Linked DNA regions of Flammeovirga agarivorans. The protein of the gene in region 1 binds, or shares a complex with, the protein of each later gene. Links are inferred from orthologs where the notes say so. Each region holds a gene or a part of one and is shown on either strand. Other genes may lie near its edges.

What was found.
Region 2: the proteins of hisH (region 1) and hisF are in contact, whole or in part, in a crystal structure (PDB 6RU0), measured with the Thermotoga maritima proteins. The link is inferred for Flammeovirga agarivorans from one-to-one orthologs. Residues at the interface, in WP_004080484.1 of Thermotoga maritima: Asn15, Arg18, Arg22, Arg117, Leu118, Pro119, His120, Met121, Gly122, Trp123, Asn124, Asn134, Gly135, Tyr136, Tyr138, Val140, Tyr158, Glu180, Lys181, Ser182, Ser183, Lys184, Ile185; in WP_004080486.1 of Thermotoga maritima: Met1, Leu2, Ala3, Arg5, Ser40, Glu41, Asp45, Glu46, Ala70, Glu71, Ile73, Asp74, Ile75, Pro76, Phe77, Asp98, Lys99, Ser122, Gln123, Glu161, Thr195, Leu196, Asn247, Arg249, Glu251.

What each region holds. Positions count from the first base shown.
Region 1 is NZ_JABAIL010000001.1:1,041,542-1,057,812, forward strand. Bases 8,578-11,297 are described here. They hold hisH (imidazole glycerol phosphate synthase subunit HisH), read right to left. Parts: upstream 10,372-11,297; coding sequence 9,784-10,371; downstream 8,578-9,783. Other genes in these bases: pgeF (peptidoglycan editing factor PgeF), read right to left, coding at 8,578-8,913; hisA (1-(5-phosphoribosyl)-5-[(5-phosphoribosylamino)methylideneamino]imidazole-4-carboxamide isomerase), read right to left, coding at 9,048-9,782; HGP29_RS04280 (alpha-amylase family protein), read right to left, coding at 10,531-11,297. Outside these bases: HGP29_RS04240 (hypothetical protein), read right to left, coding at 644-2,629; HGP29_RS04245 (response regulator), read left to right, coding at 2,747-3,136; HGP29_RS04250 (BLUF domain-containing protein), read right to left, coding at 3,169-3,603; HGP29_RS04255 (CheR family methyltransferase), read right to left, coding at 3,600-7,511; HGP29_RS04260 (SRPBCC family protein), read left to right, coding at 7,665-8,222; more of pgeF, read right to left, coding at 8,206-8,577; more of HGP29_RS04280, read right to left, coding at 11,298-12,402; HGP29_RS04285 (hypothetical protein), read right to left, coding at 12,485-12,721; HGP29_RS04290 (SixA phosphatase family protein), read left to right, coding at 12,999-13,484; HGP29_RS04295 (TIGR01458 family HAD-type hydrolase), read right to left, coding at 13,487-14,263; HGP29_RS04300 (Kelch repeat-containing protein), read left to right, coding at 14,479-15,459; hisC (histidinol-phosphate transaminase), read left to right, coding at 15,495-16,271. UniProt on the Escherichia coli protein: IGPS catalyzes the conversion of PRFAR and glutamine to IGP, AICAR and glutamate. The HisH subunit catalyzes the hydrolysis of glutamine to glutamate and ammonia as part of the synthesis of IGP and AICAR.
Region 2 is NZ_JABAIL010000010.1:161,666-178,070, reverse strand. What follows is about bases 7,847-10,700. They hold hisF (imidazole glycerol phosphate synthase subunit HisF), read right to left. Parts: upstream 9,725-10,700; coding sequence 8,969-9,724; downstream 7,847-8,968. Other genes in these bases: carB (carbamoyl-phosphate synthase large subunit), read left to right, coding at 9,897-10,700; panD (aspartate 1-decarboxylase), read right to left, coding at 8,371-8,721; HGP29_RS23720 (lysylphosphatidylglycerol synthase transmembrane domain-containing protein), read right to left, coding at 7,847-8,243. Outside these bases: HGP29_RS23755 (homoserine O-acetyltransferase family protein), read right to left, coding at 1-455; HGP29_RS23750 (TonB-dependent receptor), read right to left, coding at 812-3,214; HGP29_RS23745 (MmcQ/YjbR family DNA-binding protein), read left to right, coding at 3,486-3,836; serA (phosphoglycerate dehydrogenase), read left to right, coding at 3,975-5,864; HGP29_RS23735 (DUF2147 domain-containing protein), read left to right, coding at 6,024-6,413; HGP29_RS23730 (acyl-CoA-binding protein), read left to right, coding at 6,451-6,702; rfaE2 (D-glycero-beta-D-manno-heptose 1-phosphate adenylyltransferase), read right to left, coding at 6,749-7,237; more of HGP29_RS23720, read right to left, coding at 7,224-7,846; more of carB, read left to right, coding at 10,701-12,713; HGP29_RS23700 (deoxycytidylate deaminase), read left to right, coding at 12,812-13,267; HGP29_RS23695 (cytochrome c oxidase subunit II), read left to right, coding at 13,487-14,512; HGP29_RS23690 (cytochrome c oxidase subunit I), read left to right, coding at 14,551-16,405.

The DNA.
Region 1 (16,271 bases):
GTCTGAAAATCACTGATTAATAGATTATTCTAAACAAATTTAAACTATTTTGGTAACAATGTAACTTATGTAGTATGTTTACAGCATAGAAAATGAAAAAACAATTGCTACTGATCAATTAAAAATGAGAAAGAATTACTGTTATTATCAAAAATCACAATCAAGAAATTAGTTTACTTCTTTATACCGATTGAAGAAGTTTACACTCCAATTGATGGACGAATAAAGAGTTCAAAATAGTTGATTTGCCCACTTGCCTTGATATTTAACTGTAGGCTGTGATAGAATTAATATTGAAAATACAGGAACTCAATGTGGTGTGTAACTATAAGGTTTAATAACTCCAATTCAGTTTTTTTCGCATTCAAATAATCCAGGAGTATTTGCTCCTGGGTTTACTTCTCAAAATTTGATTGATTATTTGTGTTACAGTCTCATGACCTATTTTCTACTATTAAAGAAACAATAATTAGGTGTTAGTTAATTGTATATGATTCTTTACAAGTGAGCGACTAATAAGTGAAGTATGGATGTCAAAAAAGGCATACATCAAGTGTAGTGTAACTTTATTAGTTTGATTGAGTGTTATTACGTTAAGTTTTATTTGTCAATAGAGATATCTTTATGAGGTATCTCTATTTTTTTATTCAAAAGGTATAAACTTTGGTTTAGTTGGCCTGAAATCTTTTAGAGGTAATGTGATCTCAGTATATACATTAAATCCAATTTTGGAACCATTATTTACGGTATTGGGGTAGTATTTCATATCTGCAGCGATAGTGTTGAAAACAAGGTTTTCATTTCTTGTTCTCACTCCTAAACCGAATGCTGAGAAAATATTATCAGATGAGAAAGAAACATTGTCATTATCTCTCATTAATCCTATTTCTGTTGTTTGATATATTGAGAACTTAAATCCATAAAAGTACCATGGAGTAAACCAAACATTTTCTTGTGCGATTTGAATTCTACTACTTCCTTTTTTGGTTAAAGGATTGATATTATAATCAGTGAAAAACTCGTTGTTTACAAAGTACAAATAGTCACCTGGTACCATGTCTTGGCCTTGTGTCAAATCAACATAAAGAAACATTCTTAGGAAGTTCCTATTAATTGCGATGAGATTTGTAAAGTATTGGAAGCGAACATTGACAATCTGCTGTTGGTATTTTGAATTGTAAAAAGTTCCGTAATTACCGTTGATTCTAAAGTATCCAATGGGTGTAAATTGTCCAACATCTAAAGAGGCACCAATGTAGGGCCGATTACCATAATACTCATTGTCTTCAAAGCCTGCAGTTACATCAAAGAGCCATCCATATGGAACGTCCTCCGTTCTACCAAAACCTTGTAAATAACTAAGCTTTCTATAATGCCTTTCATTTACTGTAATTGTGCCTATATAATGTGTCTTATCTTGGTAGTTATACAATGTGTCAGCAGAGACGTCAGCAGGTCTGTCTTTAAATTTTAATTTGTCGACCCCTGCACTAAAAGTAAGGTTTCTATTTTTTGACTTATTGAGTTGGATAGAATTACCAGCCCAAAAACCTAGGTAACTATAATGATGGGACTCCCAAAAGTTATCATAATTGACGGTGTCACCTAAGTCCATAAAAGCACTATCAGAGGTTGCATAACCATAGCGATCCCTGTTGTTATGATACTCTAATTGTCCTGCCCATTTCGTAGCAGAAGTAATGAAATCTCTTTTGGTCGATACTTCATAGAGACTTCGATCGTAACTGTCTACAAAAGATCCTTCAACATCGATAAAAGTACCTGATATATTACGGTAATTGTATTGTACGTCAAATCCTAATTTTCCTTTTGGAGAATCAGGTTGGTAAATTCCTCCAATGGCAACATATTGACCCATACCAAGGAAATTGGAATTGTAAACACCTGCACCAAAATCATTTCGATTATAAGTACCACCGGTTACACCAATCGTCCATTGATCTTTCGTAACGACATAGATATCTATGAGATTATTAGGCAATTCACAACCATAAATTTCAGCGTCCTTGATAAAGGGTAATGTACGGAGAATACGTTCACTTTCAGAAATTTCATTGTCAGAAATGAGATCACCCACATTGAAAATCAAGTTGTTGTCTATTACATATTCCTTGGTACGGTTATGAATACCATTGGCATACTTAGTGACCTTCGTTGTGATAATTGGATACGGCTGCTGAACATCTCCACCGAAAGGGGGAAGACGAATAAAGGTGATACTCCTAACAATTTTTTCATCAAAACACATTCCTGTGTTCAACAGATCTTCTTCTAATTCATCTGTTGTATCTGCAACAGCATTGTTTACTAGTAGTAGGTTAGAAAGTTCCCTAGTTAAACGTCTTTTTCCTAGAATTTTCTGTAGGTTGTTATAAAACTCAGTAGAATGTTGTCGGGAAAGGGAATCTTCCTCAAACATACCTTTTGGTATAAAAACAACTGTATCTTTTTTGTATTTGTATACAGAGTCTCCAACAATAAAAGGAACATACGCTTTTACCTTTATTTTTTGTAAAGACGTACTATCTTCTGTTTGTGAAAATGAAACCTTTGATATTGTAAGGAATAAAAAAGTAATACAAATTAGCCTTAGAGTCTCTCTATACATGAATTGAAATAGATACTATCACCGCAATTTACTAAAATCTTATCTGTTATTTTTTAAAAGTGATTTAAAATACAAAGATGAAATTTGTATATTGTTAAAAAAACTCTAACTCTACTCATGAAGAAACAACTGATATTTATTGATGATGATGAGCTACTCATTGAAATAGCTAAAATCATACTAAATAGCCTGGAAGTACTAAGAGAAATACCCACACTATTTTTTAGAAGCGGTGATCACTTTTTAAGTGAACATAACTTTAAAGAAGATACCCACAAAAACATCTTATTCTTGGACCTTAATATGCCAGGTTTGGATGGCTGGCAAGTAGTAGATAAATTGGTAGAGTCTGGGAATATAAAGAATTACACGATCTATATGCTGAGTTCAAGTATTCACCCTATGGATAAAGAGAAGGCAGATAACAATCCAAATATAGCTGGGTATATAGAAAAACCACTTTCTAAGTCTAAGGTGTTGGAAGCTACAGACTTAAAAAATGGTTAGTATGTTTTTAATGTACTTAACTAAACAATAGTTTAATTAGGCTTGTACATTACTTCAGCAATTTTCTCTAACATTCTGTTAATCTTTTCAATAGATTCATCTTTGGTAAAAAAACTATTGTTGATTGTAAAGAATGCTGTTTCTAATAATTCATGAAAACCAATTTCAATTAAATCATCAAAATCAATATATCTCATATTCCAATTTTCAAAAATTCGATCTGGTTTCTCGAAATACAACTCATTGATAAATGTATGTCGATCATCCCTTTTTAAGTTTTGAATTAATTGATCCAATTGACTTTTTGGACCTTCAATATATTGTATAAAAATACCCTGCTTAAAAGTAAGGTATCCCGTAATTCTGTGTTCTTTATTCTTTCTAGAAGAATGTTCCTGTAGCTTAGTTAAGCTTTCGTGGTCAAATGGTTCTTTGCTTTCGCTGCTATATATATATCCGTGAATCATATCTTTTCTTTAGGTATCGTAATCATAAATTTAGTGCCTTGGTTAACCGTAGAGTCTACAGCAATTGTACCTCCTGTAGCTTCAATTTGGTTTTTTGTAAGGAATAATCCTAAACCTCGGGCATCTTGGTTAGCATGGAATGTCTGGTACATACCAAATATTCTATGACTAAATTTATCTAAATCAATGCCAATTCCGTTATCCTTTATTTCAATAAATACGGAATGATCCTTTTCGTAAGCCTCAACTTCTATAATTGGGAGTCGCTCATTAGATCTATATTTAATAGCATTACTCATTAGGTTTAAGAAGATACTTTTCAGGTATTCTTCAGGGTAATTAATCCTTAAACCTCTTTCTATATCAAAGCTTACTAAAACACCATATTTATTGATTTGACCAGATAACACATCCATCACTTTCATCAATTCCTCTTTAATCAGCATGTCTTTACGTTCAAGACTAATATTTTGCTGTACTTTTATGGCATCTGATAAATTATTGACTGTTTTTTCTAACTGATGAAGTGCTTTTCTAAATAGATCAATAAAGTTCTCTCTTTCTTCTGCACTCTTCTCATTTTCGTATAACTCCATAAGAGCTAATAAGTTTGAGAGAGGTGAACGAATGTTGTGAGAAGCGATGTAAGTATAGCTTTCTAATTGCTCGTTTTGTAAGGCAAGGGTTTGTGTAGTTTTTTCTGCAATATTTACCGTTTCTTTCCATTGCATTTCTAGCGACTTACTATCACTAATATCAAATACAATGGCAAGTAGCATGGTTCTGTCTTTCTTTTCTAAAGTTTTATTGACTCCCTCGAACTTAAGGAAAAGAGTCTTTTTACTTTGAGTAATGAAACGAACGACTATACTAAATTTTTTCTGTTGAGTGATTTTAGCAAATTCACCTCTGTCTTCTGGATGGATATGTTCGATGATATCATCAAGGCTGTAGTTGTGTTCTTGAGAATTAAACTCAAACCAGTTTAACAGAGTATCATTGATTTTTACAGACTTTTCAGCGTTAGATTTCATCTTAAAAGTACCAAATTGATCTAAATCTGATAACTCAAGATATGTAGAAGCGAGTTGCTTTAGCTTCTTTCTATTTAATTCAGATTGAGTATTGTCTTTAATGGTACCATATAAGTGAGAAACTTTACCTTTGGTCATCTTAGCCATACAGGTAAATTCAATAATATATCGCCCAACTGATAGGCTCATAGTAAAGCTACTGCCATCTTTTATACTATTATTGATTTTACGGGTAAACTCAGTTTTATGGTATTCAGATAACTGTTCTTCGAGACTTCTCCAGAAGAAAGTTTCATATGAATTATAGTTGATGAATTTTTTAGCTTTTTCATCAATATGAAAACTGTTGTTGTCCTTTTGCCAACTCCAAGAATAAATCTGTTGATATTCATATAGTGCTTTAGTTCTTTCAATCACTTTACTATACAATTCAACATTTTTATTTAATTGAATAATAGGACTAAACTCACTTATTGGAATGAACGACAAGATGATGCCATCGCTCTTAGAATTATATGAACCAATTGGAGAAACTCTAAGTAAATAAGATAAGTTTTGTGCATTCTTAATTTCAATTTCCTGGATTTCTTTGCTCTTGATAGCTCGGTCAATAATAGAAATCAAACCATCTTCAATTTCAAAGAAAGTATTAAACTGAAGAATACTTCTACCAATATCTTCCTTTTCTATCCCGAAAAATTTGGATGCATTAGGAGCAATCCTTCTAATCTTTAAGTCTTTATCCAAGTATAGACTGGCAATACCGGCTGACTGGAATAAGTTTAAAAAGTCATCATTAAGGATGGAAATCTCATCCAGTTTATCTTTATATTCTTGGTTAACCGTATAAAGTTCTTCGTTGACGGATTGTAACTCTTCATTACTACTTTGCAGTTCCTCATTTGAAGACATCAGTTCTTCATTGTTTACCTGATAATCTTCGTTGATCATTTCAATCTTCTTATTGGCTCTTTTTAGTTCCAAGTGAAGTTGTTTGATCTCATTTTTGAGGTTATTGATATTATTGTCTTGATCGATAATATCTTCTTCTTTGTCATCATTACTGGTTGAGAATTCAATAATGATTAAGTTTTCGCCATCTGAAGTCCTCATCCTTCTGATAATAATATCAGATTGGTCCTGACTGTTGGCATTTATCTTTAACTTCTTCAGTCTTCTTGTATTACCATCAGCAATTACCTTTTTCACCTCTCTGATAATATCGATATAGATCTCGAATTCTAATGTTTCCTTAAGGACTAATTCAGATTTCGGAAACTTTAAGTATTTGCCTATATCATCAGTTGAAAAGATAATATTCTCATCTGTATCTAATACGATAAAAGAGTTACAGAAATAGTTGATAAGCCCTCTTTCTAATTCTGAAAAATACTTAGTTGGTAGAGGGGCAACTTTTTCCGTTTTCTGGTCTGCTTTTTTTACTTTTTTATTGATTTTTGAAGTGTTATCCATATCAATAATTTTGAACTTTTCTTTAAGTCTGAAGAACTTTCTTTTTACGTTGATTTCTTCTAAATATTTATCAGAGAAGTTTTTCTCCGAAGGGCCTAGGAAGAGGTAACTTCCTTTGTTCATAGAAAACTTAATGGTATTCAGAATTTTATTCTGAGTTCTTTGATTAAGATATATCAATAAGTTTCTACAAGTAATTAGGTCTATATTTAAAAAAGGAGGGGTAGATAGAATATCATGTTGAACAAAAGTGATAATGCTTCTGATATCCTCTTTTACCTCATAATATTTACCATTGAAGTCAAAATACTTTTCTTGGTATTTCTTTGGCAGATGTTGTATTTCACTATCAGAGAAAAAGCCTTCAGATGCTCTGTGAATGGCATTTTCATTAATATCTGTAGCAAATATTTTTATATCTTTAACTGCTGCATTATTACCTAACAGTTCTCTTACTAAAATTGCAATAGAGTAAGCCTCCTGACCAGTACTACAGCCGATAGACCAAATTCTAATAATATCTTTTGTGAGTATTTTTGGCAGAACAACTGCTTCTAAAAATTCCCATTCTTCAGGGTCTCTAAAGAATGTCGTCACACCAATCATAAAGCTATTGCATAGCTTTTTTACATCTTGTGGATGGTATTGAAGGTGATCGTAGTACTCTTTGATAGAATGAATGTCCTGGTATTCCATCATTTTCAAGATCCTTCTGTATAAAGTCTGACTTTTGTACAGGTTGAAATCGATACCTTCATTCGTAGAAACTAAATCAATGATATCCTCAATATTTTTGATGGATTCTTCTGAGGAATTACCATTTTCAATAACCGTTAGATCACTTAAAAGATTTGACATTTCCTTTGTGCTTAAGATATAGTCCGGGTTAGCTGCTTGAATTGCAGAAAAAGGCATCCCATTGAATTTAGCTAAGTCAGGGTGTTGTACCATTGTGATACCACCATAGTCTTTGACAGCTTTCAAACCTTTAGATCCATCACTCCCGGTCCCTGAAAGGACTATTCCAATAGCTTTTTTCCCGATTTCTTTTGCAAGACTATCAAACAGTAAGTTGATAGGATAAGTTAGCGTCTTGTTTTTATCAGATCTTTCTGTAACTACAATTCTATTGTTCTTGATTTGAAGTGTAGTGTGGTTATTGATAAGATAAATATGGTTTCTGAGAATAGCGTGATCTTGGTTTACCTCTACGATTTTTAAATGAGTTACTTTTTCTAAAAGCTCACTCATTAAGCTTTTATGATCTTGAGATAGATGTTGAACAACAATAAAACTTAAGTCATTGTCTGCATGGTAATTGATGAAGAAATCTTTGATGGCCTCTAAGCCTCCAGCAGACGCTCCAATTCCTACAATGTACTTTGGTTGTTCAGTTATCATATCAGTTATCTAGTAAACCGGTTTAAATGCACAAAAACTAAAAATACACTTTGTAATACCTTTTACCTAAATTTATAAAGAAAGAATGTAAAAACTATATTGAATTGATGATAAAATTTCCATTAATTTTGTCATCAAAATAATAACTAAACAATGAATGTAATTAGATCATTTTCTTTAGGTGTATTTTCTATTCTTGTTCTATTTTTTGGAGTAGGGTTATTCCTTCCTTCACATTATGAAGTAAATGAACAAGTACTGATACAATCTAAACCTTCCAAGATATTTTTTTATATAGATAATTTACAAAAGTGGGAAAAGTGGGCTTTTAAGTTAGAAGATCCAGAGAGTAGAGTAGACCCACAGTTTTTAGGTCCAGAAGAAGGAGAAGGAGCAGTACATTCATGGTTTGGAAATGATGGGTCAAAGGCACAATTGAAGATTTTATCTTCGAATCCTTATGATGAAATACAACTACAAATGATCACAAATGACGGGGCATTTATTTCTGATATAGTGTTCACACTAGAAGGAGGTGATCAAGGAACATTAGTTACTTGGAATGAGAAAGGTGATTTTGGATTTAATCCAATGGTGAGACTTGTAGCCTATATGTCTGACTATAACAAAAAAATAGCCACTCAATATCAAGTGGCTTTAGAAGAACTAAAACTGGTAGTTGAGTCTAGTAAAACTACCTCAATACAATAACTCCACCGAAACGCCCTGTTTCCATAGGAGCAGCTTTTCTTGCAGAGTAGAACCTATGATCTGTGTAAGTATCAAAAGGTAGAAATTGAATGTTTTCTGAAGGAATATTGAAAGCATTACACTGTGCCAGTTGAGCTGCTTCTATATTTAAAAATGCTTTGCCTTCAATTGGATGAGGTAAAATAACTTCATCTATAATTTCTGGATATGCATTTTTGAAAAGTTCAATAACGTCTTCACCTATTTCATAAGATTCTTTTTTGATGAATGGTCCAAAACAAATAAGAATATCTTTTGCTTCCGATTCAAACTCATCCATCATTTTTTGTAGTGCTACTGAAAGAATTTTTAATTCAGTACCTTTCCAACCTGAATGTACAACACCAATGACCTGTTTTTGAGGGTCGAATAATATGATTGGGGTACAGTCTGCAGCCAAGGTTAATAAACCAATGTTTTTGACATTAGTAATAATACCATCGGTTTCAGGAAAAGGGTTTTCTTCTTCAATTAAAGAAGGTAAGTGCTCTTCTTTTACGATGGCAACTGTATTCGTATGTTTTTGCTCTCCAACAAAAAGTCGTTCGCAACCAAGAATTTCTTTTACAATTTGTCTATTGGCTAAAACATCTTCTAATCTATCTTTATTGATGTTTCCCAAGTTTAAAGTATTGAATGGTGGTTGACTCATTCCACCTGTTCTGGTGGTTATAAAATGATTTATTTGGTGCTTATAGGGTTCAAGTAAATCGAATTGTAATTTGGGGATCATAGGCTTTTAATGGAGGTAAACAGTGGCCATGATAGCCACTGTTATAAATATTTTTATTTGCTGTTGTGTGCGTAGATCTGTTCGATCGATATTGTGCCTTCATAAATGGCCTTACCTACAACAACTGATGGTATTTTTGCTTCTTCTAAAGCGACTAAGTCTTCATATTTACTAACGCCTCCACTAGCAATTAATTCCATATTTGGGAATTGTGCTATAATTTCACGGTAGAGTTCAGTATTGGGACCTTGCATCATACCGTCTTTAGAAATGTCAGTACAAAGTACTTTAGTAATTCCTTTAGTAGTGTAATCTTGAAGATAATCAAAAAGTGGGACTTTCGAATCTTCTTGCCATCCACTAACAGCAATCATTTTATTTTTTGCATCTGCAGCAAGAATCATTCTTTCTGCGCCAAACTTCTCAATCCATGAAGTGAACTTCTCTGGCTCTTTAACAGCAATACTGCCACATGTTACCATTTCAGCACCATGATCAAATACTTTTTGAAGATCTTCGTCCGACTGGATACCTCCACCGAAGTCAACAACTAAAGAAGTATTGGAAACAATTCTGTCTAAAACACCATAGTTTACCACATGTTTCACTTTTGCTCCATCAAGATCAACTAAGTGTAGACGTTTAATTCCTGCATCTTCAAACTGCTTAGCAATGACTAAAGGATCGTCCGCGTAAACAGTTTTTTGAGCATAATCACCTTGTGATAATCTTACCAATTTACCATCAATTAGATCAATGGCAGGGATGATATCAAGTTTGTGAGACATGTTAGAAGTTTGTTATAAAGTTTTGAATGATTTTCTGTCCAACATCACCACTTTTCTCTGGGTGAAACTGTGCTGCAAAGAAATTATCCTTATGCAATGAGGCACTGTATGGATTAACATAATCTGTTACAGCAATAGTGTTTTCACAAAGTTCTGCAAAATAACTATGTACATAGTAAACATAATCATTTTCATGAATGCCTTTGTAAAGATCTGTTTTTAGATCATGAATATTATTCCACCCCATATGAGGAACTTTCAAAATTTCACTTTGGAATTTCTTTACGTTGGTATCGAAAATTCCTAAGCAATCAGTATCCCTTTCTTCTGAATGATTACACATTAATTGAAGTCCTAAACAAACACCTAAAGTCGGTTGTTTTAGGTCTTTAATTAATTGATCTAACTTACGTTCTTTCAAGTAATCCATTGCAGACTTTGCTTCTCCTACACCAGGAAAAATCACTTTGTCTGCTGATGTTATTTCTTCAGGATTGTCTGTTAGGATAGGATCAATTCCGATACGTTGTAATGCATAACGCACAGATTGAACGTTTCCTGCGTTGTATTTAATAATAGCAACTTTCATTCAACAGTTTTTTTGTTGGTGCTTGACAGCGTTTGATTTTACTTCAAAATTAAGATTCTTTCGACAGAATGAAAACACCATTGATAATTTTAATAAAAAAGGAGGGAATCAATGATAAATTTTCATCAATTCCCTCCCTTGTTAAAGCAAAGTGCCTAACTAAAATTCAATATAGTAAGCATCATTAGCTGGAATCGAAATACTAGTACCGCTTTCATCAGCACTGTTAAAATCAAGCTTAATGTTTTTGCCAGATATTAAGTCTTTAGCATCAATCACTTCATTACCTTTTAATCCTATTGCTTCTTGAACAATCGTAGGAATGATTACTTCTGTTGTAATTGCCTGATTCTCAAAATTGGCAACAACTAACACTCTTTGGTTTCCAACGTATCTGATAAAAGAATAAGTTTTTTCAGAGTTGTAACTAGAATTAGTATTATTGAATTGCTGAAGATCTATAAGTTGACCTTTTCGGATAGCAGCATCATTAGTAGATGCATGAAGGATTTGCTTGTATTTATTTCTTAAAGCTTTTTGAGCATCAGATAATTTTCCACCATCATATTTATGGTCATTGACCCACTTTTGATGTTCTGGAACACCCCAATAATCAAAAATGGTTGTTCTACCATCATCTCCACTAAAACCAGACTCACCAGCACCAGGTTCACCTACTTCTTGTCCAAAATAGACCATTACCGGACCACTACCTAGTGCTGCACTAACTGCCATGCCTGGAATACCTGGGTAAGGGTTTTTAGAGAATTCTTTTGATGCAATACGTTGCTCATCATGGTTCTCTAAGAATCTTAACATATGGTTGTTGAACCCATCCATATCTTTCCAAACCTTAGTTAGGTGTGCAAGTGAAGAGCCAGGACGGTCTTCCATTACAGCTCTTAAAGTATCGTAAACACCAACTTTATCATATAAGTAATCGAATTTACCAGTGAAGATATAGTTGCGGTATTCTTTAGGATTATAAACTTCTGCAATAAATCTAATATTAGGATTAATAGCTTTGATTTGAGGAATCATCCAAGCCCAATATTCAACAGGGACCATTTCTGCCATATCACAGCGGAAACCGTCAACACCTTTTTCTGTCCAATATTTTAAGATAGCAAGTGTTTTTTTCCAAGTTGAAGGCACATCTCCATTAATATCAAACACTTTTTCGCCATTTCCAGATAGGTGATTGACACCATAATTTAAACGCACAGTTTCAAACCAATCATTTACAGAAGGTGTATTAGTAACAGCTCCATTACCAGATACCTTAGCTGGGTTTTCGTTGAACTTGCCGTCTGCAGTTGGGAATTTATCCCCACCTAATGGAACATATCCTGAAGGAACAACAAATGGTTTTCCAGGGATATAATAGAAATTGTTGTTGGCTTCAAAGCCTACTTTTGTATTGTCATCAGCTCCTAGGTCTACAACACCTTTAGGCTTTTTGTCAGAATGATATTTTCTTGCTACATGATTGGGAACAAAGTCAATGATTACTTTTAAACCATTTTTGTGCGTTCTTTCAATCAATGATTCAAACTCTTCTAAACGGTTGTTGACTTTGTTGGATAAGTCTGGATTTACGTCATAGTAATCTTTAATGGCATAAGGAGACCCTGCTCTACCTTTTACAACATCGGCATCGTCAATATGGATTCCATATTTTCTATAATCAGTGATAACGGCATGCTCAATTACCCCTGTATACCAAACGTGAGTAGCCCCCAAGTCTTTGATGCCTTGAAGTGCATCGTCATTAATATCATCAAATTTACCAACGCCATTATCTTTCAGTGTACCCCAAAGTTTATTGGTAGAATTTGTGTTACCGAATAACCTTGTCATCATTTGGTAGATGATGATTTTATGATCTTGAATGTCTTCTGTGGAAGTAGAAATTTCGAATGTATGTTTCAATTTTTGTTCTTCTTGTTGCTGATTAGAGGAACAGTTTACGAATAAACTACCCATAAAAAGGTAAACGAATACACGTAAAAAGCTGTAGAATTTTGTCATTATTTACAATTTATGATAGGGTTAAAAAAAGCAAAACTCTTCCAAGTGTTTCTTAGAAGAGTTTGTTTGTGTTGTTAAAGCGTTATGATTTTTTGTTGTAAGGACGCTTTTCATTTAATTTTGTGGCTATTTTATACAAATCTACTTTTGATAAAATTGTATCATAAATTCCCTGGTGTTGATCTACTTTCTTAAGATCATCTTGCATTTGAACGGCAACTGTAAACGGATTTGTGTCTTTCAGTTGTTTTTTCAAAACGTTTAGATAATCCTTATCTTTTTTGATCGCATTAAATACAATTTCTTCGATTTCGTTCATTACGAGATTGATTTAAAATTTAAAGTAAAATTGGAAAATATTCTATGCTATATTAATCAAAAAATGTCTTGAAAAAAAATTCTTGTTATACAATTTATTCTGCAAAAGTCATTTTATTTAAGCATGGATAGTAAGGAAAATAGATACATTGGTAGTAAAGGTTCAACTCAATTGATTAATGGCCGAAGATTGAGAGAAATGATTTCCTTTTTTTATAAAAAAATGATTAAATTCAATTCGAATTAAAAAGCAAGAATAATAACAATAAACCAGATCAATGAAGACACTATTACTAATAAGACATGCTGAAGCGGAATCACCTTATTTTGGAGTAGAAGATAAATTAAGAGTATTAACCCAACAAGGATATATGCAAGCCATGCATACCTCAAAAAGGATTAAATCTGGCACATATATACCTGAAATAGTATTTTATTCTGATGCTGAAAGAACTAAGGCAACCACTCAGGTATTGTTAGAACAATTGGAAATCCCTGAAGAGGCATCTTTCGCAGAATCAGACTTTTATGATGCTACAGTGGGTAGGCTATTAGATTTTGTCAATGAAAGAAGTGATGAAGCAGATTGCGTGGCTATCGTTGGACATAATCCAACATTGTCGTTTTTTGCGGAGTATTTAACCGGAGAGGAAATTAATTCACTGTCGCCTGCAGATGCTTTGGTCATTACATTTGATTTTGACTCTTGGGCACTTATTTCACAAGCGACAGGACAATCTTTGGTTAGATATACTGGTCGCTAATTTTAAGGTAATAGGTCTTTTAATTCATTGAAATCATTAACGATTATATCAGGCTGAATGATCGCATTCTTCGTTAATTCTTCTCTGTATTTTCCCGTTTTGACTTGTATAGCGGTGAGATTTGCTTCTTTTGCACCCTGAATATCACCAATAATATCATCGCCAATCATTAATAAGTTATTCGGAGATATATTGATTTTTTTTATTGCTGATTCATAGAATTCTTTTTGTGGCTTACCAATACAAATAGATTCCTTGGATGTGGCAAACTCTAATCCTTTAATGAAGGCTCCAATATCAATTCTAAGCCCATCAGAAGACTTCCAAAATTTTCCTTTGTGAAGCCCAATAATATCGCTTCCATTTAATATTTTATTGAATAATGAATTCATTAATTGATAATCCCAATTCTTACCAATATCTCCCACAATAATTGCTTCTGGGTTGTCAATATCTTTTTTTAAGTCTTTGTAGAATAATTCTTTTATCGAGTGTCCACCTAATACTTCTACCGTATTATACTTTTTTTCTTTTACATAATTCAATGCAGCTAATGGAGGACTTAGAATTTCATCACTCGAGACAGGTATACCCATATTCGTTAATCGAACAAATAACTCGTCAGAAGTTACTCCAGAAGTATTGGTAACAAACAGGAATTTATACCCTCTATTTTTTAATGTGTTGATACTTTCGATTACTCCATCAATGAGTTGAGAGTCATTGTACAATACGCCGTCAAGGTCGCATAAAATACCTTGTATATCTTGAAGTTTCATGGTCAAAAAGGATAATTAATTTATTAGTTGAAATACATTTTAAATCGTCGAATTAGCTAACAGGCAGTGGCTTCTACATAAGTAGTTTTTTCTTGGATACCTTAATCATTGACTTTTGTCGCTATTTTTAACTAAACATAACACCTATTAGAACATACAAACAATGATAGTACTTACCTATGTATTACTTTTGTACTTAATAAAATTAAACTAGTATGAAGCTGTCATCTTCAAAATATCGGTTTTTCCTTTGTTTTGTTGGTGTTTTACTACAATCCTGTATCTCTGCAAATTTTAGAGAATATGAAAATGCTACTGTGAGGTTTATAAGATCTACACCTCTGCCACAGCCAAGAGCATATATGGGTTATTGTAGCAATGGGACATCAACGTTTGTAATAGGAGGGGAAAATAAATCGGGAGAAAACTTCGATAATATCTTACTATTTAATATAGATAGAGAAATATGGAGTGAATTGACTCCTATACATATACGTGCTGAAAAGAATATTAATGCAACGACTGTCAACGGTTCAATGTTTCTATTGAATGGAAATGAAAGTAAACACGACGAAAATATTGACGACATAGATATCAACGTTAGAGAAGTCAACTTTAACGCACAAATACCATTTTTAAAGGACGTATCAGTAAATCCTCAACCTTTATACAAATCTGGGTTGGCGGTATCAAAGAATATCATCTATGCTTTTGGAGGGATGTTAGATGAAGATACCTATTCAAATACCTTGTATTCCTTCAATCCGGAAAACAGTACTTGGAAACAATTGGCAAGTATGCCAAAGCAAATGATTACCTATGGAGCTACTGTTGATGGAAAAATATACACTTTTGGTGGTAGAAATGAAAAAGCAGTAGACGATATCTTTATGTATAATATAAAGGTGAATCGATGGGTAAAAGTGGGTAAATTACCAGAACCAATTGTCGACGCAGCTGTTACACAATACCGTCACTATATCATTCTTTTTAGTAACGAGCAGATTTTTATCTATGATACTTTAAAGGGTAGTTTGAAAAGATATCAAACAAATATTGGCAAGTTAAGAGGAATGGGAGCGACTATTTCTAAAGATAAATTGGTTATCTTTGGAGGTATCAAGCAAAATTCATCAGGAAAAGAACAATATTCATCAACAGTGTTTGTATTAGGTATTGATAAACTGTTGAATTAGTGTGCTATTAATACTGTTTCAATTGCAATCCAACTATGGAAAAAATTACTACTGATATACAAAAATTAATTAGAAATCACATTAAAGAAATGGAACCCTATTCGTCTGCAAGAGACGAATTCGAAGAAGTTTCAGATCAAAATGTATTTTTAGATGCCAATGAAAATCCATTTGGCACAGCTACAGGTGAGCCTTACAATAGGTATCCAGATCCATATCAAAGAGCAGTAAAGGAAAAGCTTTCGGTGCTTAAAGGTATTCCAACAGAAAATATTTTCTTAGGAAACGGAAGTGATGAGCCGATCGATTTGCTATTCAGAGCATTTGTTGAGCCTCAAAAGGAGAATGTTGTTATTCTTCCTCCTACTTATGGTATGTATCAAGTAAGTGCTGCATTAAATAATGTAGAATTAAGAAAAGTGGCTTTAACTTCAACATTAGATTTAGATGTTGAAGGTATATTAAATGCAGTTGATAATAATACTAAGATCATCTTTGTATGTTCTCCGAATAACCCTACAGGTAATGCAGTTTCATCGGATAAGATTATTCAACTATTAGAGCAATTTAAAGGTATTGTAGTGGTTGATGAGGCTTATATCGATTTTTCATCTGAGCCTAGTTTTATTGGAAAATTAGAGGAGTATGAAAACCTTGTTGTATTACAGACCTTCTCTAAAGCTTGGGGTATGGCAGGTCTAAGGTTAGGTATGATGTTCGCTAACAAACAGGTAGTAGATATCTTTAATGTTATCAAACCTCCATATAATATCAATCAACTGACACAAGAGAAAGCATTAGAGGCACTTGAT
Region 2 (16,405 bases), on another replicon or contig:
ATTAATTTTGGTTGTTGAACAGCCCATTCTAGTGCTTGTTGTCCCCCTAAAGAACCTCCAATAAGAGTATTGATTTTATCAATACCCAAATGATTTCTTAGAATCTCCAATGAACCGACAATGTCTCTAATAGTGATATTGGGGAAATCATTGTAATAAGGTTTATTAGTAACAGGGTTGACAGATGTTGGTCCTGTTGAGCCATAACATGATCCTAAAACATTAACGCAGATAATGAAATGATCTTTTTCATTAAAAATGCAGTCATTGCCAAATAAACCATTCCACCAATCAAACACTTCCGCATTACCGGTTAATGCATGACAAACCCAAACTACATTGGAAAAATCTTTCTTCATTTTTCCAGCAGTAAAGTAATTCAGTGTGAATTCAGGTAAGCTCTCCCCAAGTTCAAGGTCATACTGATTATTATATGTAAAAGAATGCTCTTGCATTGTATTTTCAGATTGGTATTGATGTTCTATTAAAAGCAATGATGAGAAGATGTACATCAGCCTAATCTAGGATGCAAAATATTGGTGTGTGTAGTAGAAGGAGGATCCTTTCAGACGTTCCGATATTTGCTTATAGCTCCTAAAAATTTAGGCTAGGATGTAGCACCTTTTCACTTTTGTGATGGTTGCTAGAGGGTCTTAGAGCCTAGTCTCTGGCCTCTTCTTTATAAACACTTACGTCTTACTTAGATGTAAATGGTATGATGCTTCAAAGTAAAGTGAGAATTTAATAAAAAACAAACCCTCGCTTTTTTATTTGAATAAAACGAGGGTTTTTAGCTGTATTTTTAGAAATATTATAACTCAACTATGATTCCAATAGAAGGTTGAACAATTCCGTTGGTCGTCTCGATATATTTCGGAGAGTACTTACTAGGGTCGTTTGGATCAGTGACTGGATTTCCATTTTGATCTACTTCTGTAGTAAGTATTGGTTGTCCTTTAGACTGATACCCGTACATGTTCTGAATATCAAAATAAACATTTAAACTCCACTTGTCGAAGTAATAATATTTATCCACTCTAACATCTAATTGGTGGTTGGCTGATAAACGTAATGTATTTACTTGAGAATAATCTTTTACGCCTCTTCTTTCTGCGTCCCATACTTGTTTATCCATAGAAGCATCTACATCATATGGGGTATAGGGTGTGCCACCTGAATAAAGCCATCTAGCACCAATTTCCCAATTTCTCTTAAGTTTCTTACCGCCAGTTAAACTAACAATATTTCTACTGTCCCAAGAAGAAGGAGCATAAACGTTAGGGTCGGCATTTGTAAATTCAGACTGAACGTAAGTATAGGCTAGAATACCATAAAAACCCTTGAAGAATTTTTGTTGAGCCATAAACTCTATACCTATAGATCTACCTTTTGATGTACTTGTTACAGCTTCAGATCCAATTACTCCAAAATCAGCGCCCAAGTTGGCTAATGAAATTTCATTGTTGATAGAGTATGGGTATTGATCGTATAACTTTTGGAACCCTTCAATTGTAAACTTTAAGTTCTTTTCAGGAATCTTGTATTCAAAACCACCAACCAGTTGTTTGTTTCTAATGTATAATAAACCATTGTCCTTGTTTACAAAGTCTTCACCCTCTTTGTATCCTAACGTGGTGTAAGTAGGTAATTGGTAATAAATGCCTGTGTTGAAGTTTAAACTCCATCTAGGCGTAAATTGATACGATGCTGAAAATCTTGGTGAAAACTGATCTAATAAATTATTCATAGAATCAGAATAATCATTGGCATCTACTCTCGCTCCTAATGATAAAGTTACTTTGTCTTGAGCTAATTTTTTAGAAACAGTAGCAAATCCACCCCATTTGTTTAAAGGTAGTACACTATTAAAGTTGATTGTTTCTAATTCTCCAGTGGAGTAATCATATAATGTTTGGTAAGTTTGGTTAGTATAATTAGCATACTCATAACTAACACCATATGAAAAAGTAAATCCAGTATTTGTGAAAGTTAACCCTTCAAGTCTAAATTTATTCTCAGCTTCTGTTGAATTGTAATCGTAAATTTTACTTTGTGATCTATCGTTGTTCGGGTATTTGAACTGATTATTCGTAAGCATGTTTCTTGACGCCACAAATGTAAATGTTGAATTGTCTCTAAAGTGCTCATATTTAGCTCCTATAGTATAATTCCATTGATTTTGCTCAGGAGTATTATTTAAGATATAAAGGTTTTCTTCATAATCCTCATCAGTTGGTTCACCTGGTGAATCAGCTAATTTAAATTGATCAATTGCTCCAAGGCCAATAATTGATATTTTATTGCGTTGGTCAATTTCATATTTATATTTTAATTGGAAGTCATTGTAAGTTGGTAGAAAAGGTAAGCCTAACACACTGAATAATGCTTGTAGATATGATTGTCTTGCTGAAACAATGATAGAAGACTTTTCTGTTACCGGACCTTCAAATGTTACACCTATGTCAGATGTTCCTAGGATAATATTTGTTGTGTGTTGATCAGTTCGTCCATCTTTTTGTGTGAATTCCATCACTGATGAAAGCGCATTGCCGCGACCTGCAGGATAGGCTCCTGAAAAGAACTCAACGTTTTCGATAAAATCTACATTAATCATTCCTACTGGTCCTCCTGATGCACCTTGTGTAGCGAAGTGATTTATGTTAGGAATTTCAATGCCGTCTAAATAAAACCTGTTCTCATTTGGGGCACCACCTCTAATTAAAATATCATTTCTAAATGATGCTGTCGATGCAACGCCTGGAAGTGATTGTAACACTCTTGAAATATCCCTATTTGCACCCGGTGCTCTTTTAACTTCTGTAACACCAATTCTTTGTACTGAAACAGGGCTTTCATCTGACTTATAAAAGCCATTGGCAATCACTTCTACTTCGTTAAGCTCTTGGGTAGAAGGAGTTAAGGAGAAATTAATAACTGCAGGGCGAGCATTTGAAACTTCTACCTCTTGAGAAGCAGGGCCATAACCAACGTAATTTACAACAATGTTATAAAGACCGGGTTCTAGATTTTCAATTTGATATTTACCGTTATCGTCGGTAGTAGCACCAGTAGATGTGCCTTGAATAACAACAGTAGCATACGGTACAGGTTCGTTTCTTGGAAGTTCCGTTACAGTTCCTCTGATAATACCTTTCTGTGCAAAAGCAGTAGAAGCTAATATGAAGATATTAAAAAGTACTAGAAAGTTTTTCATAATAATTGTTTCTTAAGTTCCATTCGTTAACACAGAACTTTAAGAATTGTTTTAAAAAAATATGGAGATTGATAATAAGTTGATGCAAGTTAAAATTGACTTTTTATTTTTAAAACATTTTAACAGTAAAATTCTAGAAAAAGTACAAAAAAGGAGATTTCACCATGCGTGTGCTTTGTTTTTAATTCGTTGTATGGAAATGAAGATTTAATCTAATTTTTTTATCTTAGTTCATCTCCCAAGAAATAAATGAAAATTAAAATAATCTATTATGAATATTGAAGATTTTAGGAATTACTGTCTTAATAAAAAAGGAGTGACAGAAGGCTTTCTATTCGATGAAACGACATTAGTTTTTAAGGTTGGAGAAAAAGTGTTTACGATCACTAACATAGAAATGTTTGAGAGTATAAATGTGAAGTGTGATCCAGAGTTGGCAATAGAATTACGGGAGAGATACACTTCTGTATTACCGGGATATCACATGAATAAAAAGCATTGGAATACTATAGTAGTAAATAGTGATATGGACGACAGTGAAGTGAAAAAATGGGTGGATCATTCCTATCAATTGGTCTTCGATAAACTTCCTAAGAAAATAAAGGACGTACTTGTAGATTAATCTGTAAAAGTGTGAAAAATCAATAAATTCTATCTTTTTGTTGATAATTTGGTAATAAATGGATGAAAATTATAAATAATTGATGATTAAATAATATTTTTGAGTTTGCGATTGTAACAAAAGACAGAATTAGTAATCATGGCTGACAAGAAATTTTTTGTAATTGACTTCGATAGTACGTTTACCAAAGTAGAAGCATTGGATATTTTAAGTGATATCCTTTATGAAGGTACGGACAAAAAAATTGAAGTAGGGGAGAGAATTAAAGATCTTACTGATCAGGCAATGGCTGGAGAACTGTCTTTTAGAGAAGCATTGGAGCAACGTTTAGCGTTGTTGGAGGCGACGAAAAAAGATGTATCTCAATTGTCTGACGAGTTGAAAAAACTAGTTTCTGAATCAGTAAAAAGAAACAGAGAGTTTTTCACAAAAGAGAAAGATAATGTATTGATTGTCTCCAGTGGTTTTAAAGACTTCATTACACCTGTAGTAAAAGAGTATGGTATTAAAGAAGAGAATATCTATGCAAATACTTTTACTTACAATGATAAAGATGAAGTGACTGGTTTTGATGCTTCAAATCCACTTTCTGAGCATAAAGGTAAAGTGAAGTTGATGAAAGAATTAGCATTAGACGGAGACGTTTATGTTATCGGAGACGGTTATACTGATTATGAAATTAGAGAGGCAGGATTAGCAAAAACGTTTTTTGCGTTTACTGAAAATGTGAAAAGAGAAAAAGTATTAGCTAAAGCAGATGTGGAGGCTAGTAGTTTTGATGAAATATTATACTCGATTAAACATCCTATGGCAACATCATTCCCAAAGAGTAAAATAAAAGTTCTTCTTTTAGAAAATGTGCATCAAGATGCTAAACAAAAATTAGAAGACGAAGGATATCAAGTTGAGCTTCTTGGTGGAGCTTTAGACGAAGACGAATTATGTGAAAAGATTAAAGGTGTTCACATCTTGGGTATTCGTTCTAAAACAATGCTAACAAGAAAAGTAGTAGAGGCTGCAGATAGATTGATGATTGTAGGTGCATTCTGTATTGGTACAAACCAAATAGATTTAGATGCATGTACAGAACATGGTGTTTGTGTATTCAACGCTCCTTTTAGTAATACTCGTTCTGTTGTGGAAATGGCAATTGGTGAAATCATTTTACTAATGCGTCAAATTCCAAGACGTTTACGTCAAATGGATAGAGGTGAGTGGAGTAAGTCTGCATCTGGTAGCTTTGAGGTAAGAGGTAAGAAGCTAGGTATTATCGGATATGGTAATATCGGTTCTCAATTATCTATTCTTGCAGAGATGTTAGGTATGGATGTTTATTACTATGATGTAGTAGAGAAGCTTGCTTTAGGTAATGCTACAAAACTTTCATCATTAGATGAGCTTTTAGCTATTTCTGATGTAGTATCATTGCATGTTGATGGTAGACCAGAAAATAAAAGATTCTTTACTGGTGAGCATATCAATAAGATGAAGAAAGGTGCAATCCTTGTCAACTTAGCTCGTGGTCCAGTTGTTGAATTAGATGCGTTACAAGTAGCATTAGATTCAAAACATTTAGCAGGTGCTGCAATTGATGTATTCCCTGTTGAACCAAAGAATAATAATGATACTTTTGATGCTCCAGTTAAAGGTGATAACCTGATCTTAACTCCACACATTGGGGGTAGTACTTTGGAAGCACAAGAAAATATTGCCGATTTTGTTCCTGGTAAAATGATTGAATATGTAAATACAGGTAGCTCATTCAATAGTGTGAACTTCCCGAATGTTCAGTTACCTCGTTTAGAAAACGGACATAGGTTACTTCATATTCACAAAAACGTATCTGGTATCTTAGCTCAGATGAACAACGTTTTTGCTAAACACGGATGTAATATCTTAGGTCAATATCTTAAAACAAATGAAGAGATCGGTTATGTGATTACTGATATCGATCAGTCTTACAATCCTGAATTGTTAGAAGATATGAAAGCAATCGATAATACAATTAAGTTTAGAACATTATATTAATAGAACCATTTTAGGTTAAATATAAGGAATAGGGTACATGAAAGTGTATCCTATTTTTTATTTGCATTTTTAAAAGTGAATGATCATTTTTACAATAGAGCTTATCTATTGATAGATTCTGAAATATTATAACTGATAAACGATAATCATTTAAAAACTATGTCTGATTTGCAGCAAAAAAATATTGAAGGTATTTGGCTTACAGGTCTTGAAGATGCACATGTTGAGATTTCAATCGAGGGTGATGTTGCAGTAGGAAAGATCGTTTGGATGCTTCGTGATAAAGAAGAAGATGGAGGTCCTAGAATTGATAAGTTGAATCCTGATGCCTCAAAGAGGGAAGTTCTACTTGAAAATATGAATATCCTGACAGGTTTTAAATATAAAGGGAAAGGTACTTGGGAAGATGGTGAAGTTTATGATCCTGATTCTGGAAAGACTTACAGTGGTAGTATTACAAGTGCAGGTCCAAATGTTTTAAAAATGAGAGGCTATGTTGGAATTAAACTGTTTGGAAGAACAGAAGTCTGGAAAAGAGTAATTCAATAATTTTTTAAATACACCTTAAACAAAACACACATTTATTATGGCTTCAGAAGCTTTTAAAGATGCTCAGGTAAGAGTAAACCAATTGTCTGAGCGACCATCGAATGACGATCTATTAAAATTATATGCCCTTTTTAAGCAAGCGACAGAAGGGGATGTAAATACAGAAAGACCCGGAGGGTTTGATTTTAAAGGTAATGCTAAATGGGATGCCTGGAAAAAAATTGAAGGAACTTCTGCTGAGGAAGCAGAGTCGCAATATGTTGTTCTTGTGAATCAATTAGAAGGATAACAAAAAGAAAGGGTAGTGATTTTGAATTAATCACTACCCTTTCTTTTTATAAACCGTATTTTCTTATTTTATCTATTATTGAAGAGGTAGAAAAACCCTCTACAAGTTCAATGGTTTCTACACTTCCGCCATTTTCTAAGACTTCTTTCGCTCCTACAATGTTGTCGATTGTATAGTCTGCCCCTTTTACCAAGACATCTGGTAATAGTGTTGAGATTAAATCTAAGGGAGTGTCATCTCCAAATAATATTACCATATCAATAAATTCAAAAGCAGCAAGTAATCTAGCTCTTGCATATTCATTATTGATAGGTCGCTCATCGCCTTTTAGACGTTTTACAGAAGCATCAGTATTTAAGCCCAATATCATTTTAGAACCTTTTAATCGAGCTTGTTCAAGGTAGTCTACATGGCCTAGGTGAACGATGTCGAAACAGCCATTAGTGAAAACGACTTTTTCATTGTTATTTTTCCACTCTTTTCTTATTTGAAGAGCTTTATTTAAGTCAACAATTTTCTCTTTACTGTGCTTCATTTTGAATTTCTAATGTGGTTTGTTGATGTCCTTTTTTGAAATTAGCTATGATAATACTAATACCTCCAACGGTTAAGATCATAACAGTTTGAGAGGTATGCATTACTAAGGCATAAGCAATAGAAGTAGTTGCTGAAATACCGTAGGCCATTAATGTTTGTGAGGCAAAGAAATGAACGGAACCTGTGCCTCCAGGAGTAGGGATTACCATACCTAGTCCACTCATCATCATCATTACAAAGCCGACGAATAAAGATAAATGTGCTGTTTCATCTAAAACTTTAAATACGACATAGCTCATATAAAAGTAACAAAGCCATATTGCAATTGTATAGGCAATATAAATGATAAATTCTTTTCTCTTTAGTTTAAATACAGCTTGCATTCCTTCGATAACTCCAAGGATTAATGAGTGTATTGTTCTGTATATCTTTGTTTTTGATAAACGGTCTCTTACTTTATAAAGGATGAAAATCCCTGTAATGAAGAAAAGTAGGATAGCTCCTAATAATATAAACTTCTGATTCATTTGGGCTTCATTTCCTTCAAGAAATGGAAGTACCATTTGATATAAAATATCGAATTGACTGAAAAAGGCAATTGAAAAAAGAATAATAAATACTACTAAATCAATAGCTCTTTCAATGACTACGGCACCAAATGATGTTTTTGCAGGAATTCCAGATAGCTTTTGGAGGATACCACATCTGAAAAATTCTCCAAATCTAGGTATGATTACATTTCCTGCATATCCTGACATTGTTGCCATAAAAAGATTAGAGTTGCTTGTCTTTAAGTTTAATGGTTTTAGCATAAGCCCCCATCTTAATCCTCTAAAGTAGTGACTGAGGATAGCTGTCAATGATGAAAGGATGAGCCAACCCCAATGAAGATCTTTGATAGATTCGGCTACTTCTTTAATATTTTGCTCTTTTAAGACATACCACAAAAGAATCCCAGCTAAAAAAATCGAAAAAATATATTTTAAAATGTCTTGTATTTTCATCGTTAGTATCTCCAAATAGAGAATTGTGTAGTAACGTTTCGATAAAGCTAAACTGCTTATAGAAACAAATTAGCCAACTTAATTCATTGAATCAAGTTGGCCAAATGTATTTTTAATACTGTATAAATTAATCTTCTAATTTATTATCGTCATTAGGGAAAACTAATTTTGGAGAGTATTCTTTTGCCTTCTTTTGTTTCATTAAAGCATAAGAGATAATAATAAGAATATCACCTACTTGTACTTTTCTTGCTGCTGCACCATTTAAACAAATTGTACCGCTACCGCGTTCTCCTGTAATTACATAAGTTTCAAAACGCTCACCATTATTATTGTTAACGATTTGTACTTTTTCGCCTTCAATGATGTTGGCAGCATCCATTAAATCCTGATCAACAGTGATACTACCTACGTAGTTTAATTCTGCTTGTGTGACCTTCACACGGTGGATTTTTGATTTTAAAACTTCAATATACATGGTTTGTGTCTTAAATCTTCTTAATAAAGCATTCGATATCTTTTCATAACAAAAATACGAAACTTAAATGTATAAGTTTTTATTGTAAATGGTTGATTTACAATTAGTAACTTAATTTTGTATTGTTTGCTAGATAATCGTGCCTGCAATAATAAGATATATTTGTTAAATGAACAATTGTATTAGGAATCCTTATAGATCAACTAATGAATGTATGTTCATTTTATGAAGTGGTAATTAAGTATTTTTATACTCTTACTTCAATATTACTTTCTTTTAAATGCCCTTTTAAATGAGGGATTGAGATTTCTTTAAAGTGGAAAATACTAGCTGCTAATGCTGCATCTGCTCCGTTTTGTTGAAACAGATCAATGAAATGCTCTTCTAATCCAGCACCTCCAGAAGCAATAACCGGAATGTTCAAAGAAGTAGAAATTTCTTTAGTTAGTTCGATAGCAAATCCTGCTTTTGTTCCGTCATGATCCATTGAGGTAAGTAATATTTCACCAGCACCTCTTTCCTGACATTCATGTACCCAAGGAATTGTTCTAAGCTCTGTTGGAGTTCTACCTCCTCTTACATGTACAATATGTTCACCATTAACAAAGCGTGTGTCAACAGCAACTACGATACATTGGCTTCCAAATTCATTGGCTAATTCGTTGATCAATTCAGGTCTTTTTACTGCAGATGAATTGATAGATACCTTGTCAGCTCCAGCGTTTAATAAAGCAGATACGTCTTCAACACTAGAGATGCCACCACCTACAGTAAATGGAATATTGATTTTTGAAGCGACTTTTTGAACTAATTCGATCAAAGTCTTCCTTTTTTCAACAGTTGCAGTGATATCTAGGAAAACAAGTTCGTCAGCCCCCTGATCAGAGTAGATTTGGGCCAGTTCGACTGGGTCTCCAGCGTCTCTAAGTTCCACAAAATTAACGCCTTTGACTGTTTTTCCATCCTTTATATCTAGGCAGGGAATTATTCGTTTTGTTAGCATACAGGGAGATTTTAGAAAAAGTACAAAGATAAATGAACTTTTTTATATTTTATAGATAATTCAATTTTAATTGCATTCTGCTATTTTATTTATAATTTTTTGATGCATTTACTAAAAATAAGCTTAGTTTTGCATCCCGAGTGTTAAGTCATGTTTTTTAAAGAATAGCAAAATGCCAAAGAAGAATCACATCAAATCGGTACTTATCATCGGGAGTGGACCAATCATTATTGGTCAAGCTTGTGAGTTTGATTACTCAGGATCTCAAGCAGCGAGATCATTGCGAGAAGAAGGTATCGAAGTAACCTTGATTAATTCTAATCCTGCAACTATTATGACAGATTCGGTGACCGCCGATAATGTCTATCTCCGACCTCTGGAGAAAAAATACATCAGAGAAATTCTTGAAAAGCATGAAATTGATGCTGTATTGCCAACAATGGGTGGTCAAACAGCACTTAATCTTGCGATTGATTGCCAAGAAGCCGGAATCTGGGAAGATTTTGGAGTAGAAATGATCGGTGTTGATGTAGACGCGATCAATCTAACAGAAGATAGAGAGCTTTTCAGACAGAAAATGCTTGAACTTAATGTTGGTGTATGTACAGGTCGTACAGCTAAGTCATTCTTAGAAGGTAAGGAAATTGCTCAAGAGATTGGTTTCCCACTAGTAATCCGTCCATCATTCACAATGGGTGGTACAGGTGGTGGATTCGTTCACTCTCAAGAGGATTTCGAGAAAGCTCTAAAAAGAGGTTTAGAAATGTCACCTGTTCATGAAGTACTTGTTGAGCAGTCTATTTTAGGATGGAAAGAATACGAGTTAGAATTACTTCGTGATAACATTGGTAACGTAATTATCATCTGTTCTATTGAGAACTTTGACCCAATGGGTGTTCATACAGGTGATTCAATTACAGTAGCCCCTGCTCAAACTTTACCTGATACAGTGTATCAGAAGATGAGAGATTTGGCAATCAAAATGATGAACGGAATTGGTAACTTTGCGGGTGGATGTAATGTCCAGTTCTCAGTTTCACCAAACGACGACGAAATCATTGGTATCGAGATTAACCCTCGTGTTTCTCGTTCTTCAGCTTTAGCTTCTAAAGCAACAGGTTATCCGATCGCTAAGATTGCAGCAAAATTAGCTATTGGTTACAATTTAGATGAATTGAAAAATCCAATTACAGGTACTACTTCAGCGTTCTTTGAGCCTGCATTAGATTATGTAATTGTTAAGATCCCTCGTTGGAACTTTGATAAATTTAAAGGTGCAGATACTGAACTTGGTCTACAAATGAAAGCTGTAGGTGAAGTAATGGGTATCGGCCGTACTTTCCAAGAAGCATTACAGAAAGGTTGCCAATCTTTAGAGATTAAACGTAATGGTATTGGTGCTGATGGGAAAGAAAATACGAACCAAGATGAAATTCTTTACAAATTGGAGCATCCATCATGGGATAGATTGTTTGCAATTTGGGATGCAATGAAGCTTGGTATCGCAATGAGAACTGTTCGTAAGATTACTAAAATTGATAAGTGGTTCTTACGTCAGATTTTAGATCTAGTATTAGTTGAAAAGAAAATATCTGAGTTTACTGTAGATACAATTCCTTTTGAACTAATGCGTGAAGCAAAAGAAAAAGGATTTGGTGACCGTCAAATCGCTCATACTTTAGGTTGTTTAGAATCTGAAGTATTCAATAAGCGTTATGAGGAAATGGGCATCAAACGTCAATTCAAGTTAGTAGATACATGTGCTGCTGAATTTGAGGCGAAAACTCCTTATTTCTACTCAACTTTTGATTCTGAAAATGAATCAAACACTACTAAGAAGAAAAAGATTGTAGTATTAGGAGCAGGTCCTAACCGTATTGGTCAAGGTATTGAGTTTGATTACTGCTGTGTGCATGGTGTATTAGCTTCTAAAGAGGCGGGCTATGAGACAATCATGATCAACTGTAACCCTGAAACGGTATCGACTGACCCTGATGTTGCAGATAAATTATACTTCGAACCAGTATTCTGGGAGCATATCTACGAAATCATCTTACACGAGAAACCAGAAGGTGTAATCGTTCAGTTAGGTGGTCAGACTGCACTTAAGATTGCTGAGAAGTTAACTAAGTATGGTATCAAAATCTTAGGTACTAGTTATGAAGCACTTGATTTAGCAGAGGATAGAGGTAGCTTCTCTACATTATTGAAAGAGAATAATATCCCTTACCCTAAATTCGATGTAATCGAAACTGCTGATGAGGCTTTAGATAAAGCTGAAGATTTAGGATTCCCTCTATTAGTAAGACCTTCTTATGTATTAGGTGGTCAGAAAATGAAGATCGTTATCAACGAGGAAGAATTAGAGCAACATGTTGTTGAAACTTTAAGAGATATCCCAGGTAACAAAGTACTTCTAGACCATTACTTAGACGGTGCAATTGAAGCAGAAGCAGATGCGATCTGTGATGGTGAAAATGTTTATATCATCGGTATTATGGAGCATATTGAGCCTGCCGGTATTCACTCAGGTGACTCTTATGCAGTATTGCCTCCATATAACTTAGGAGACTTAGTGATTGAGCAAATCAAAGAGTACACTAAGAAGATTGCAATTGCCTTGAAAACAAAAGGTTTATTGAATATTCAGTTTGCGATCAAAGATGATAAAGTATACATCATTGAAGCGAACCCAAGAGCATCTCGTACAGTTCCATTTATCTGTAAGGCTTACCAAGAGCCATACGTAAATTATGCAACTAAAGTGATGTTAGGTAAGAACAAAGTAACTGACTTTGACTTCAAGCCAGTGAAGAAAGGTTACGCAATCAAAGTACCTGTCTTCTCATTCAATAAATTCCCTAATGTTGATAAGCAGTTAGGACCAGAAATGAAGTCTACAGGTGAAGCAATCTACTTCATCGACAACTTAAAAGATGAGTACTTTAGAGATATTTACTCTAGAAGAAATCTTTACTTAAGTAGATAATTTTTTCTGAAAAGAATATATTTGAAGCTCACGGCTATTTAGTCGTGAGCTTTTTTTACAATCGTAATTTTTTAACGTCAGACGTAAAACTTTTTGTCATGAGTCGAGGTCAAGAATTTGATATTGCTTTTATGCGATGTGCAGAATCTATTGCAGAGTTAAGTAGATGTGTACGCTTGAAAGTGGGAGCTATAATTGTTAAGAATGGCAATATTATATCTATGGGGTATAACGGTACACCAAAAGGATTTGATAATGCTTGTGAGTTTGAATTAGAGTCTTCTAACGAAGAGACAGGTGAGAAGACAGTTGTGCTTAAAACAAAAGAGGAAGTATTACATGCCGAAGCTAATGCGATTACTAAGGCAGCGAAGTCCACTTATTCTACAGATGGAGCAAGTATTTATTGTACGGATAGTTGTTGTTTTGGATGTGCAAAACTTATCATACAAGCAGGTATAGTTAAGTTCTATTATAAAAGAGAATATAGGGATACTTCAGGGTTGGATTTATTAAGAAAAGCAGGTATTGAAGTAATCAAAGTCACTTACTAAAAAAGTGACTTTTTTGTTTTTATCTTCTTGATATTCATGCCCTTTTTATAAAATATCGAATTTAGTCATCAAAAAAGCATGATATTTATCATCAATACCAATTTTCTTTAATATATTTGAGAGAATTTTTATGCGAACTGAACTTCACATAAAACAATTTCGACGATCAAATTGTCACTATAAAAAAGTATATCACAAACTACACACTATTAAGAAGGTATGACAACGGCTTTACTTTTTGCCACGGGTGCGATATTAATCATAGCTGTATTGGCTTTGGTTTATCGAATTATCACTTTAGTAGGGATTGCTAAAGGAGATGAAAAAAAAGTTTCATCAAGTAATAAGATAAACGCTGCTATTTTTCCAATTTTATTGGTAGTAGGGTTTGGCTTGATTTACTGGTCGTATAACGACGCCTCACAGTATTTCCTTCCTGAAGCTGCATCAATCCATGGTAAAGAAACAGACTCACTATTTAACATTACGTTAGGAATTGTGTTTGCTGCATTTGCATTAACACACATTCTTCTGTTCACTTTCCCATTTTTCTTTCAACATTCGGAGAAAAGAAAAGCTCACTATTATCCACATAACGATATGTTGGAAATTGCTTGGACAGCAGTTCCTGCAATTGTAATGGCAGTACTTGTAATCTTCGGTTGGAGAGCGTGGTCTGACATCACAGCACCTGCACATGACGATGCAATCCAAGTTGAATTAATGGGTAAACAATTTGCATGGGAGATTCGCTACCCAGGTAAAGATTTAAAATTGGGTAAGTACGATGTGGCAAATATCGATAATACTAACTCAATGGGTGTGGACTTTGATGATGTGAATGCTACAGATGACTTTATGGCTCGTGAAATCGTTTTACCAGTAGGTAAAGAGGTGGAATTGAAGATTAGAGCAATTGATGTAATTCACTCTGTATTCTTACCTCACTTTAGAGTGAAGATGGATGCCGTGCCAGGTATGCCAACACGCTTTAAGTTTACTCCAACAATTACTACTGAGGAGATGCGTAAGAAAACTAACAATGCTAAATTTAATTACGAATTAGCTTGTACAGAAGTTTGTGGATACGGTCACTTTGGTATGCGTAAGATTGTTAAGATCGTAACGCAAAAGGAGTATGATGCTTGGTTACAAAAGCAAAAGCCTTGGTTAGAGAAAAATCCTGACTATATGGCTGAGTGGGAAGCTAAGAAGTCGAAAGATAGCGTAGCTCAAGCAAACTAAATTTAGATACAACGAAATAACTATAAAGAATCATAGACATGGCAAGCGTAGTATTAGACGTAGAACATAACGCAGTGGGTCATGATGATCACCATGATCACCATGGCAATTTCTGGACAAACTATGTGTTCTCTTACGACCATAAAGTAATTGCTAAACAATACCTTATTTCAGGTATTCTTTGGGCCATCATTGGTGGTGGTTTATCATTATTATTCCGTATTCAGTTAGGTTTCCCGGAAGCTAACTTAGAGTGGTTAAGACCTCTTTTAGGTGATTGGATCACTGAGTCTGGTAAAATGGATACAACTTTTTATTTAGCTGCAGTAACGATGCATGGTACCATTATGGTATTCTTCGTATTAACAGCTGGATTAAGTGGTACTTTCTCCAACTTCTTGATTCCTTTACAAATTGGTGCTCGTGATATGGCATCAGGATTTATGAACATGTTATCGTACTGGTTATTTGCACTAGCATCAGTAATCATGTTAGCATCATTGTTCATCTCTACAGGTCCTGCTTCTGGTGGTTGGGTAATTTATCCTCCATTATCAGCATTACCTCAAGCAGTATCAGGTTCTGGTACAGGTATGACATTATGGTTAGTGTCAATGGTATTCTTTATTGCATCGTCATTATTAGGATCTATCAACTATATCGCAACGACAATTAACTTGAGAGCTGCAGGTATGTCATTTGCAAAGCTTCCTCTTACTATCTGGTCGTTCTTTATTACAGCGATCATCGGTGTGTTATCGTTCCCTGTACTTTTTGCAGCAGCACTTTTATTAGTGTTTGATCGTAGTTTTGGTACTTCTTTCTATTTATCTGACATTTATATCCAAGGTGAGTTATTATCTCATTCAGGTGGTAGCCCAATCTTATTCCAACACTTATTCTGGTTCTTAGGTCACCCTGAGGTATATATCGTATTATTACCAGCCTTAGGTTTAACTTCAGAAGTTATTTCTACAAACTCAAGAAAGCCTATCTTTGGTTACAGAGCGATGATTGGTTCAATGTTAGGTATTGCGTTCCTTTCATTTATTGTATGGGCACACCACATGTTCGTATCTGGTATGAACCCATTCTTAGGAACGATCTTTATGTTCTTGACGCTGATTATTGCAGTTCCATCTGCGGTAAAGGCATTCAACTATATCACAACATTATTTAGAGGTAATATCGTATTTACTCCAGCAATGTTGTTCTCAATTGGTTTAGTATCATTATTTATCTCAGGTGGTGTAACAGGTATTATCCTTGGTAACTCTGCTTTAGATATCCAACTTCATGATACTTACTTTGTAGTAGCTCACTTCCACTTAGTAATGGGTTCTGCAGCATTCTTTGGTATGATGGCTGGTGTTTACCACTGGTTCCCAAAAATGTTTGGTAGAATGATGAATACAGCTTTAGGTTATGTTCACTTCTGGTTAACGTTCTTAGGTGCTTATATGGTATTCTTCCCAATGCACTACATTGGTATCGCAGGTTTCCCAAGAAGATACTACTCATTCACAAACTTCGATGCGTTCTCAACTTTTGCTGATTTAAATACTTTTATTTCAATTGCAGCGATTGTTACAGTAACAGGTCAATTTATTTTCGTATTCAACTTCTTCTGGAGTATGTTTAGAGGTAGAATTGCTCCATTGAACCCATGGAAGTCTAATACATTAGAGTGGACAACTCCAAGAGTTCCTGGTCACGGTAACTGGCCTGGTCCACTTCCAGTTGTATATCGTTGGCCATACGATTATTCTAAGCCAGGTGCTGAGGATGATGGTTATGGTGACTTTATTCCACAAACTGTTCCTTTCTCTAAAACAAAAGCTTCAAATACACCTGAAGAAGGTCGTTTAGCTGAGTTAGAAGGTGAATTCCAAG